3 regions of the Methylocaldum sp. genome follow, and region 2 is predicted to be linked to each of the others. Evidence: riboswitches for the same ligand, from Rfam matches in the RefSeq annotation. Region 2 holds a riboswitch; each other region holds the start of a gene.

Region 1 (3,249 bases), on a different contig from region 2:
GGCTCATCCCGGACTTCGACGCCGCCGATGATCTCGCGGCTCCCTGGCGCCAAGCAGCACAAACCCACTTTGCCGCCACCGAGGACAAACAACGGGTGTCGGCTAGCTCTTGTTGGAAGCCCTGCGCCGGAGGGGGCTCGCCGGCGCCGAACTGGCTCGCGCGCGGTGTTCGAGCCCGAGGGTGAAGTTCCTCAAGAGTTGTCGCGGACTTTTAGCGACGCTGCGTCATGAGGATGATAATTGCAGCACTGGCCTCGGCCGTTCCGGCTGGCGGTCGGCTCGAGGAACCGGACCGGGATAAGCGCCGGCCCGGTTGTGACGTTCGGCCGCGCCGTCTGCTTCCGCAGTCAGCGAAGCAGATTTGCACCGAATCCTCGCCCATTCACCAAATGGGCTTGCCATGCGAGGCTCACGCAGCCAATTTGCTGGAACGGCGAGAGATGACGCTCATGCCGGCCAAGGCACTAGCGAGCAGCCAGAAGGCCGCTGGAACCGGTACCGCCGTCAGCGTGAGCGATCCATCCGCCTGGTAGAGAATGCTCGTCGATGTAACCGGTATGCCGCCGACGGAAGAGATGGCGGGAGGTGCGGTGGGGTTTCTGACGAACAGGGAGAACAACGACTGGCCGCCGCCGATGGTATCGGGATCGTATACCGCCGAATCATAGAAACTGGTGTTTCCGACGAAGGTAAATTCGCTCGAGGTTACGCCAAGACCGGAAGGAAACTGGGTGCTTACCGTGACGACCCCGGTTCCGCCCGTCACCGATCCCTTAAGAATATTGGTGCCGTCCGTGATGCCCGTGTCACCGGTTACGTCGCGATTGACGGCGTTGTCGAAAAACAGGTCCAGCGAGCCACTCAACACCTGGAAGTTGATGGTCCACAGCCCGTTGCCCAGATTCTGCGCGTTCGTGACTTGTGTTTGGAAAGCCGACTGGGTGGTCAACTCGTAAGAGACGTTCAGTTTGGGGTTGCTCACCGTGGAGGTGCCCAACTGATGGTTGGTGACGTAAGACTGGTACACGCCTGAATAGATGTCTCCCACCGTAATTTGGGAGGGATTGGCGATCGTGTCCGGTACGAGCAATGCCAGACCGCCGTCGCCCGCCGCGAAGTCGTAAGTATCGAAGGGACCGACCGCTTCGCCGGCCGAACCGCCCACGACGGTGTAGTCCGCGGTACCCACCCAGTTCGGCAAGGTTGCCGCACCGGCAGTACTTGAGAATCCGACGCCCGTCAAAGCGAGCGCCGAAATGATCTTACTTGGTTTCATCCGAATTACCTTTTCACTGTGTTGACGTTGAACTCACAGTGATGTCCGTGATTCTGCCCACAGGTGGTGAGCGGTGCCACGGTCCTCCCCATCACTCGGGAGGCGGCCCGGCGATCTCGACAAACGCGAGACCCGTGGCTTTCCGGCCCCGCCTCACGGCGGGTGTGGCTCTTCGGCAAACACGTTCAGCTGGTCCTACAGCTTGACGTGACCGGTAACCGACCTAAGCCTCCTTGCTCATTTTTTCGAAATACCCGGTCAAATTAAGCCGAGACTGTTACACGTCAGTTAATGATTGGTTAAATCTATGTAATCAATTTATGACAAATGACTCGTCGGAGACCGATTAGGTGGATTCTGTCCAGTCTCCTTCTCCATGAGCCAGTGAGCCAGGCTCAAAAAAGTGGACACCATCAATCGCGTAAATCCGGTGATTGGTGGTGGAACGAGATGGCGAAATTACCGAGACAGCCGTTCAAGGCCGAGCTTCGTGCGCAGGTGATGAGATGAGCCAGCGAGGGGAAACCATTCGTGCTGGAAGCGGCGCGGCGGCAGCGGATGGCGATAGACCGAAGGCACTCTGCCGATACGCCAGGTCGAATCGGCGGATCAGGTCCCGCTTGGTCCCCGGCCGCCTGCATCCGTTGGTCAGGCACCTCGAAAAACTTCGAGGTGCTCGTAAGCCAAGCCCAAGCCGCGTTTGGGCTTGGCGAAGAGAAAAACCGCCGGGAAGGCCTTGGTTCGGAGCCTGATCACGTTTCCGCCAGCCGTACACCGGCCCGCGTCCACACGAAGAGCCGAGCGAATTGGGACGGGTTAGCTTTGGCAACGGCTGGGATCAAAGCCTATCTTCGTAGACTTAGCGCGTTTTCATCTCGCTCGTACGGCAAAACAGGCTTGGCGGACGTCGTTGGCGCCTTCGGCTCGGGTGAATGGATTCAAGCATTCGTAGGTCGGCAATCCTTTGCCGACAAACCCGTTGGCCCAACGGCTATCTTCGTAGACTGAGTGCGCCGATCGTACAACTTTTTCGGCATGCACTCCGCACCACCAGCCCCGAGATCCCGCTGGCGAACAGCCAAAAGGCGGCCGGTACGGGAACCGCGCTGGACTGAATGCTCAAGGACAGACCGGCATTGGCGGCGAGCGGCCCCGAGAGGCTGAAGAACAATCCTTGATTGGGTTCGGACGGATTGCCCAACACGCCCAAATCAATATTTCCGGCGTACAACGCCTGGAAATTGAGCGTCGCCAGAGTCAGTGTCTGATTAGCCGGAAGATTGGGGATGCCGGGGAAGGCCGATCCCGCCAAATCCAGTCCGAGCAGGCCGCTGTCATCGCTGAAGGACGGCGAATACGTGACGCCGGTGAACTGAGCGGCGGTACCGTTCAGCACCGTGTCGAATCCGAACGCCAGCAATTCATCGGAAGCGTCCAACCCATCGAAGGGCTGAGTCAACGTTAAATCGATACTGAAGCTGTCGCCAACCAGCACGGGGGCATTCCCGACCAAATTGAGCGACACCACGGCCGAGTGGGAAGGGGCCACGGCCAATAGCCCCAGAATGGCAATTGCGAGGCGGGCTTTAAAAGTCAACATCGTTTATCTCCAGTTAGGGGAAAGGGCCGCCTCGTTGCAAGGAGGCGGCCGATCGCTGTTTAAAGGCCTGCCTTGACACGATAGGCAGCGTAGTGGCCATACCAGCGCTGGTAGTCGGCATAGGTCACGCAGCCGACGCCGTCGTAGTTAGCCTCCGCCAAGTAGCCGGATTGGCCCGAACACTTGCCCAAGGCGGAGCGGAAGCGGTTCTGGTCCGCTACGTCGACGTCGCCGTCCTTGTCGAGATCGCCCGGCACCAGCACTTCCACCACGACCGGATCGTGGTCCGACGAACGATGCGGATCGGCACTGTAGAAGCTGGTGACCTGATCCGGCGTCTTGAAGTCGGTGTTGTAGTCGAGCGCGATTGGCT
Region 2 (3,249 bases):
CTGTTCCGCGCCACGGGTCTCGATTCCGGCCTGATAATCGATCTGGGTTGCGGAAGCGGAACCTGGGCGAGGAAACTGCTGGAGCACGGATATTCGGTTTTGGGCGTCGATGTTTCCGCGCCGATGATCGAACTGGCCCGGCGTACAGCGCCCGAAGCACAGTTTCAAACCGCATCGCTGTACGATGTGGACTTCCGCCCTTGCGCCGCGGTCACGGCCCTGGGCGAAGCCCTGAACTATTGTGCCGACGGAGCGCCGTCGGAAGCGCGCCTTGACCGCTTGTTCCGGAACATCGCTTCCTGTCTGCCGAAAGGCGGCGTTTTCGCATTCGACATCCTTGTCCGCTCGGACGGCGAACCCATGCACTATCGCTCCTGGCGCAAAGGGCCGGATTGGGCGGTGTTGGTGGAGATATCCGAACAGCCGCAGGAAAACCTGTTGATTCGGGACATTACCGTGTTCAGGAAAGGCGGCCACGGCTACCGCCGTTCCGAGGAGCGGCACCGGATCGGCGTTTTGGGCGGCGCCCAAATCGAACGTCTTCTCGCCGGCGCCGGTTTCGAGGTGACCGTCTCACCCCATTACGGCCGCCATCCTCTGGCTCAACGACGCTTGGCATACATCGCCTACAAGAGATCGGATGAAGGACTGCGTCCTGAAGGATAGGCACGAGAACCGAAGAAACCAAGGTATCTTCAAGCACGCAGCGACCGTTTGTGCGGCCGGCAAATGATGCTGATTTGGCGGCCCAGACGAAGTCCAATAATCCATGGTCCGCTGAACGTAGTCCATGGATTACAAATATCGGGAAATATTCCCGCAAAAGCATGAATCACGCAGTTTGTCCCGAATATCCCTGGTGTATTTGTCGATTGCCATCGAATAATTACGTTGTATGCCTTAAGCCTTGCGGGATTTCACAGGACAGACGATTAATGTCAAATAAGACAACAGATTATGATGATGTCATGCGCATTGAATTGCGGCATTTAACCTGCTCCCCACATAATGCGGTATGTCGCGCATTGATATCCGCCATGGGCGCCGGGATACCTACGCATTAACGATACATTTGTTAATGCACTGATACTCGCTGCCTCTTTCCCGTGACATGCCTGTAAATTGGCATGTGTTCCCAGGTAAATTACGCTTTGCTTCCACCGTTCCCCGGTATTTTCAAATTACAGCTTGTTAGTCTCGGAATACCCCTGCTCACTGGCACGGTATCTGCTTTAGCAGCTTGACTTGCCCGATAAGAACGCCAGTTTTCGAGCCTTATTGTCATTGTCATTTCGGCGGTTCTTATCAGCGACGACTGGCGGTTGGGCGCATGCCTGTCCGTTGGCCCAGGATGATATCGGTCTCAGGGACGAGACGCCTTCGCCACCTCCGCCGCGAGGCGGACTCGGAAAGCCGCGGGTCTTGGTATTCAAGACAGCCGGGCCGCCTCTCCTGTGAGAGTTATTCAAGGGCTATGGATTTCTCGAGCCTGCCGCACAACCTCTCGATGTTTCAAATCACAGGAAAAAATCCATGCAAAAATTTGGGGTCAAGAAAATGCAGATCCGACAGACCATTCTCGCAGCGGCTGCCCTGATCATGGCCAATTCGGCCGATGCCGGTGTGTTGCACGGGGGAACTTTTAGCGTTACCTATGCCAACCCGAACAACCTGTTGGAAGGACTAACCATCGGTCCTGGCGGGCTAACCGAATATTATGTCGCGAACTTCTTTCCCAAGGCGGTGGCCGATACTTACTCGACCATTGCGGATATCATAACGGTGCCCACCAACACCTACCCCGCGCCGTCAACGCTCGAATACGTCGTCAATCCCGCCGATCTGACCGGCACCGGAATTCCAACGGGCGCCGGCGGCCGCGCCAACAAGCCCACCACGTTGACCTGGGACGCCAGTCAGGATGCTTTGGTCGACTCGTCCGCCTTTATCGCCAACGGCCAGATCGGGTTGAACGGTGTCGTGATGACCCGTGGCAGTTTCACGGGTACATTGACGTCCGGAGATTACACCTTCGAATACAACGCGAGTCGAAATGACGGCGTCAACAGCGGCTGGACCTTGTGGAACAACACGAGCTTCAGAACGTCCACTTACGATGCCCGCAACATCAGCGTTACCACCAATGGCGATGAATTGCTCATGACCGGGGAACTCTGGTGGTCACCCAATATGACCGCTTTCCTGTTCGGCGGCGACGGCTCGAACTCCGCCGGTAAAGCCGCTACCTTCACTCTGGTTTCGCCTGCCGTGGTTCCGGTGCCGGCAGCGGTCTGGCTGTTCGGCAGCGGCTTGTTAAGCCTGCTGGCCGGCGCCCGCCGAAAGTCGGTCCAGGCGGCTTTATCCGCTTGATCGCCGAATAGAGGCCGTCGACCCGGGCTGCCGAGCCGCCCGGGGAGCCGTCTATCGCGTTTATCCGGCCAATCGGCCGGATAAACGCTCCCACCTTCGACCTGTTACGGACTTATCCTCATGACTACACGCCACCGACTCTCGCGATTCGGCAAAACTCTTGCACCCTGTTTGACATTTCTAGCCGCATGGTTGGCATTCCTTCCGGCAACGGCGACCGCCGCCACCGTTTCCGGCGGCGCATTGATCATGAACCTGGACCGGGATGCGCTGGCCGCCGCCGTCTCCTTGGACGCGACCGATGCGCCTTCCATATATCTGGAGGAATTTTTCGATGCACAAGCCGCGGCGGTGCGCAACAACGCGCAAATTTTGGAAGATCATATAGTGCCGGGCGTCGGCGAAATCCCGGCCACGGGTCTCGAATTCGCCGTCAACGGCGCTACCGTCGACGTCCCGGTCGGCCGGAGAACCAAGCCGACCACGTTGACGTTCGATCCGGGCGATTTCGCGGGCAGCGTCACCGGCGCGATCGGTCTTGGCGGCGTCAGCCGTTTCCGGATCGATACCGGATCGCCGAGCAACCGCATCGTCTCCGGAGACTACACCCTGGAATTCGACGCGGCCAACATCGATGCCGAGACCGGACGCTCCGGCTGGACGCTCTATAACCATTATTCTTTCCGGTCGGAATCCTTCAACTTGTTCAACGTGGCGATGGGGCTCGACCCGAATTCGTTCACCCTGTCGGGCGAACTCGGGGTCGGGCCGGGATGGGAGCATTTTGGCGGCACCGTGGGCGCGATCGTCGGCGATTTCAGTTTTCAAACCACCGTGGTACCGGTTCCGGCCGCGGTGTGGCTGTTCGTATCGGGTCTC
Region 3 (3,249 bases), on a different contig from region 2:
GTGAGATCGTCGGAGCCCAGCGGATTGTTTACCGGGGTCGGATCGGTAAAGAAGGTATCGTGCCTAGAAGCGCCGGCACCGGTATCCCAGCCGCCATAAAGCGCGTAGCCGAGTTTGAGGTTGGCGCCGCCGTCGGCAAGGTCGTCCGCCAGAGTGATTTTGAATTGCGATACTCCGGCATCCACGCAGCCCTGGGCGCTGCCGCCGCAGGACCAATGGATCAGGCCGAAGTCCGCTCCATGGCCCCAACCCTGTCCGCCGTTGTCGGGATCGGACCAGGAAAGGCCGCCGACCCGCAGCATTCGATCCGTGGGAAGGTCGGGATCGTTATTGTTGTTATAGTTGGCAATCTGCCGCTGCAGGCTGCTGCCGTTGGTGGATGTGGGCGTGCCGGTCTCGATGGTGCGGCCGGCCGCCGCCGCGCTGTGCATGCCCGCATACCACATGACGGGCAAACTCCCGGTATAGCCGACACCGCCGTTGGTCCAAACGCCGCTCGCGTCGGTGCCCGGCATTCCGTCGGCGCCGTTGATGCTGCCGCCGGTGCCGTCGCCGTAACCGGCGATGTTGAACGTGGCGTGCGCGTGAGCCTCGGGCGCAGCGACCAATGTTCCCCCGAGCATTCCCGCGAGGGCCAGTATTGTTGCCGTGGTTTTCATACTATGATTCGTCCTCGTCACTGTTAGTGGTCGTCCAAAAGCTCGTTAACAGTGATGTCCGCGGCGCTTCACCGTACCCAATGGAGCTGCGCCGCGGTCCTCCCCATCACACTAGGAGGCGGCTCGGCCGTCTCGAATACTCCATAGCATCGAGACCCGAAGCTTTCCGGCCCCGCCTCGCGGCGGGTGTGGCGATTCGGACAGACCTAACGGCGGTCCATCCCGACAAAGATCCCTCGGGCGATCCCTGCCAGCCGATTCCTTGCGAATCCGTGTGTATCGCGTCTTTTTATGAGCCCCCTAAGCGGCGGACCCGGCCTTTGCTGAAACAATAAATATGCCACTAAATAATCATTGCTAATCAAACAGATAAATCGCATGCAAACGCCACCGACGTGGCAAATCACGCAGTCTCATGGGTGATTCCACACAAAAGTTCCCCGCTTAGAGCGCGGAAAGGAAGGCGTGTACATACGTCGAGGTCTTGTTTCAGGCGGGAACGGCCATGACGTTCTTGCGGCGCTGTCCCAGCGTGACCAAACTCGCGAGGGCGCTGCCGAACAGCCAAACCGCCGCGGGGACCGGAACCGGTGCGGTGCTGATATTCAAGCTGTACTCCGCGATGTTCTGACTCCAGTTCCCCACGCCGGCGCCGCCCAGGTAGATGGAATAAACCTGACCGGCCAGGGCCAGAAAGGTCAAACCGTCTACACCGTCGACGGTGCCATCGTGAGTCAAGTAGCTCAGTCCTACGGTGCCGAACGGGTTATCGGCTTCGTAAGGTTTCGCGGGTGTGCATCCGGGGCAGTTCCAGGAGCCGTGATGAGAGTAACTGCCGGTACCGGAGTCCATGCCGGTGAAGACGGTGATGCCAAAGTTCTGAATGTCGTAGCCGGTTCCCGTAACCACCACGGGATTCAGTGTTACCCACATAGTTTCTTCGGCCTTGATCAAGCCAATATCGGTCTGATGTCTCCAGCCGGTCGGCCCGTTGGCTGTCGGAACTCCGCTGCCATTGACGCCTGCGTCCTGCCAGGCCCCGGCGCCGGTATCGATTTCCGCGGCGAAGCCGTAACGCGTTACTGCATCTGCTTTCGAGATTTCGAGCGTGTTGCCCGCGGAGTGAAGCTCGGCCGCCCAGTTCAGATGAGACGTACCGGCATAGCCGAAAGGCAGCGTGGTGGCACTGGCGGTTCCGACCCAACCCGGCGATACCGTCGGATAGGTCGGATTGCCTATACCCCCATAGTTCCAGCCGTCGGTGGCGGACAGCTCAGTGGTGGTGAAGGTGTTGTACATCGTATGCGCCTGGGCGCCGGAAACGGCGCCTACGGACAAGACGGTACCGGCGAGGGCCATGGCCACCGCTTTGGTCAGTTTGTTTTTGTTTTTGGACATAGGAAATTACCTCGTGCTGTTCTATGGAGTTGGTCTTTGTTTTCACATAGGCAGCGATGTCCGCAGCGCTCCCGTCAAAAGCGGAAGGCGCTCCGATCTCCCCATCACCGAGGGAGGCGGCCCGGCCGTCTTGGGATCAAACTCACAAGACCCGTGGCTTTCCGAACCCGCCTCGCGGCGGGAGTGGCAGGTGCAAAAGGGACTCCGCCCCGCTACGGTCTACGCTCCCCTTCCCCGGCAATGGTTTTCCGGTTTTCCGTAGCACAAAGCGCGTTCGAACCGGAATTCGGTCGAACCGGCCGATACCCCAAGAGCAATAAGCGCGCCTGAGGTAAACCGTTGATATAGCGCCATTTCTATGACGAACCTAACGGAAGCTGCGGGATATCCCATGTTTGTAGTGCGGGTATTCCAGCATGTGGCGACCCAAATCATCCGGAGGGTCAGTCAGCCAGCTCTTTCACTACACCGTTTCAAAGCGGCGATCGGCTGAGGCCGAGGCGATGAAACGGCCGGATATCGCCGACACCGGCGCATGCCACATGGTGCGCCCAGCCTCGAAGGCAAGCTCGACCGCCTTGTCCCGCATCATGCGGCGACGGCCTTGTGTCTGTGCCGCCCGACGAATCCCATCCCGGCCAAAGCACTGCCGAACAGCCAAATGGCGGCCGGTATCGGAACCGGAGAAGACGTGATGTTCAAGACGTAAAGATCCTTGTTTTGATTCCAATTGGCTCCGCCGCTACCGCCCAGATAAATGGAATAAATCTGACCGGCCTCCGCCAGGAAGGTCAGACCGTTGACCCCGTCGACGGTTGAATCGTGGGTCAAATAAGTTACGCCGGTGGTGCCGAACGGATCGCTCGCGGTGAAATCTAAGCCTTGAATCGGGCTATTCCATGCCTGATGGTTCTCATAGCCGGTACCGGTGTCCATACCGGTAAATACCGTAATCCCGAAGTTGGCAATTTCCGAATTGACGGCGGAGAGATTCAGCGTGACATAAGCATCGCTGTGCGACATCAACAACCCGATATCGGTGGTGTGCGACCAGCCCTGAGGGGTTGCTCCCGCGTCGAGCCAGGCGCCTCTAGCTGTATCGATATCCGCTGCAACGCCATATCTCGCTTGCGCATCTGCCCTGGAAATTTCCAGCGAATCACCCGCGTTATGGAGTTCGGCCGCCCAGTTC

What was found. Region 2 has a riboswitch for cyclic di-GMP ahead of ABJK70_RS17940 (hypothetical protein). Riboswitches for the same ligand answer to the same signal wherever they lie in the genome.
Region 1: another riboswitch for cyclic di-GMP. It lies ahead of pepA (flocculation-associated PEP-CTERM protein PepA); the one in region 2 lies ahead of ABJK70_RS17940 (hypothetical protein).
Region 3: another riboswitch for cyclic di-GMP. It lies ahead of ABJK70_RS06825 (hypothetical protein); the one in region 2 lies ahead of ABJK70_RS17940 (hypothetical protein).

The regions. Positions count from the first base shown of each region.
Region 1 is NZ_JBDIVO010000136.1:34-3,282, forward strand. It holds partial or broken gene ABJK70_RS12875 (hypothetical protein) at 1-185, shown strand, start outside; gene pepA (flocculation-associated PEP-CTERM protein PepA) at 410-1,276, opposite strand; cyclic di-GMP riboswitch class I at 1,375-1,455, opposite strand; gene ABJK70_RS12885 (hypothetical protein) at 2,268-2,876, opposite strand; gene ABJK70_RS12890 (ExeM/NucH family extracellular endonuclease) at 2,936-3,249, opposite strand, start outside.
Region 2 is NZ_JBDIVO010000256.1:2,975-6,223, reverse strand. It holds gene ABJK70_RS17945 (class I SAM-dependent methyltransferase) at 1-666, shown strand, start outside; cyclic di-GMP riboswitch class I at 1,373-1,451, shown strand; gene ABJK70_RS17940 (hypothetical protein) at 1,534-2,370, shown strand; gene ABJK70_RS17935 (VPLPA-CTERM sorting domain-containing protein) at 2,491-3,249, shown strand, end outside.
Region 3 is NZ_JBDIVO010000048.1:3,922-7,170, forward strand. It holds gene ABJK70_RS06820 (hypothetical protein) at 1-659, opposite strand, end outside; cyclic di-GMP riboswitch class I at 774-862, opposite strand; gene ABJK70_RS06825 (hypothetical protein) at 1,149-2,057, opposite strand; cyclic di-GMP riboswitch class I at 2,170-2,255, opposite strand; gene ABJK70_RS06830 (hypothetical protein) at 2,521-2,649, opposite strand; gene ABJK70_RS06835 (VPLPA-CTERM sorting domain-containing protein) at 2,646-3,249, opposite strand, start outside.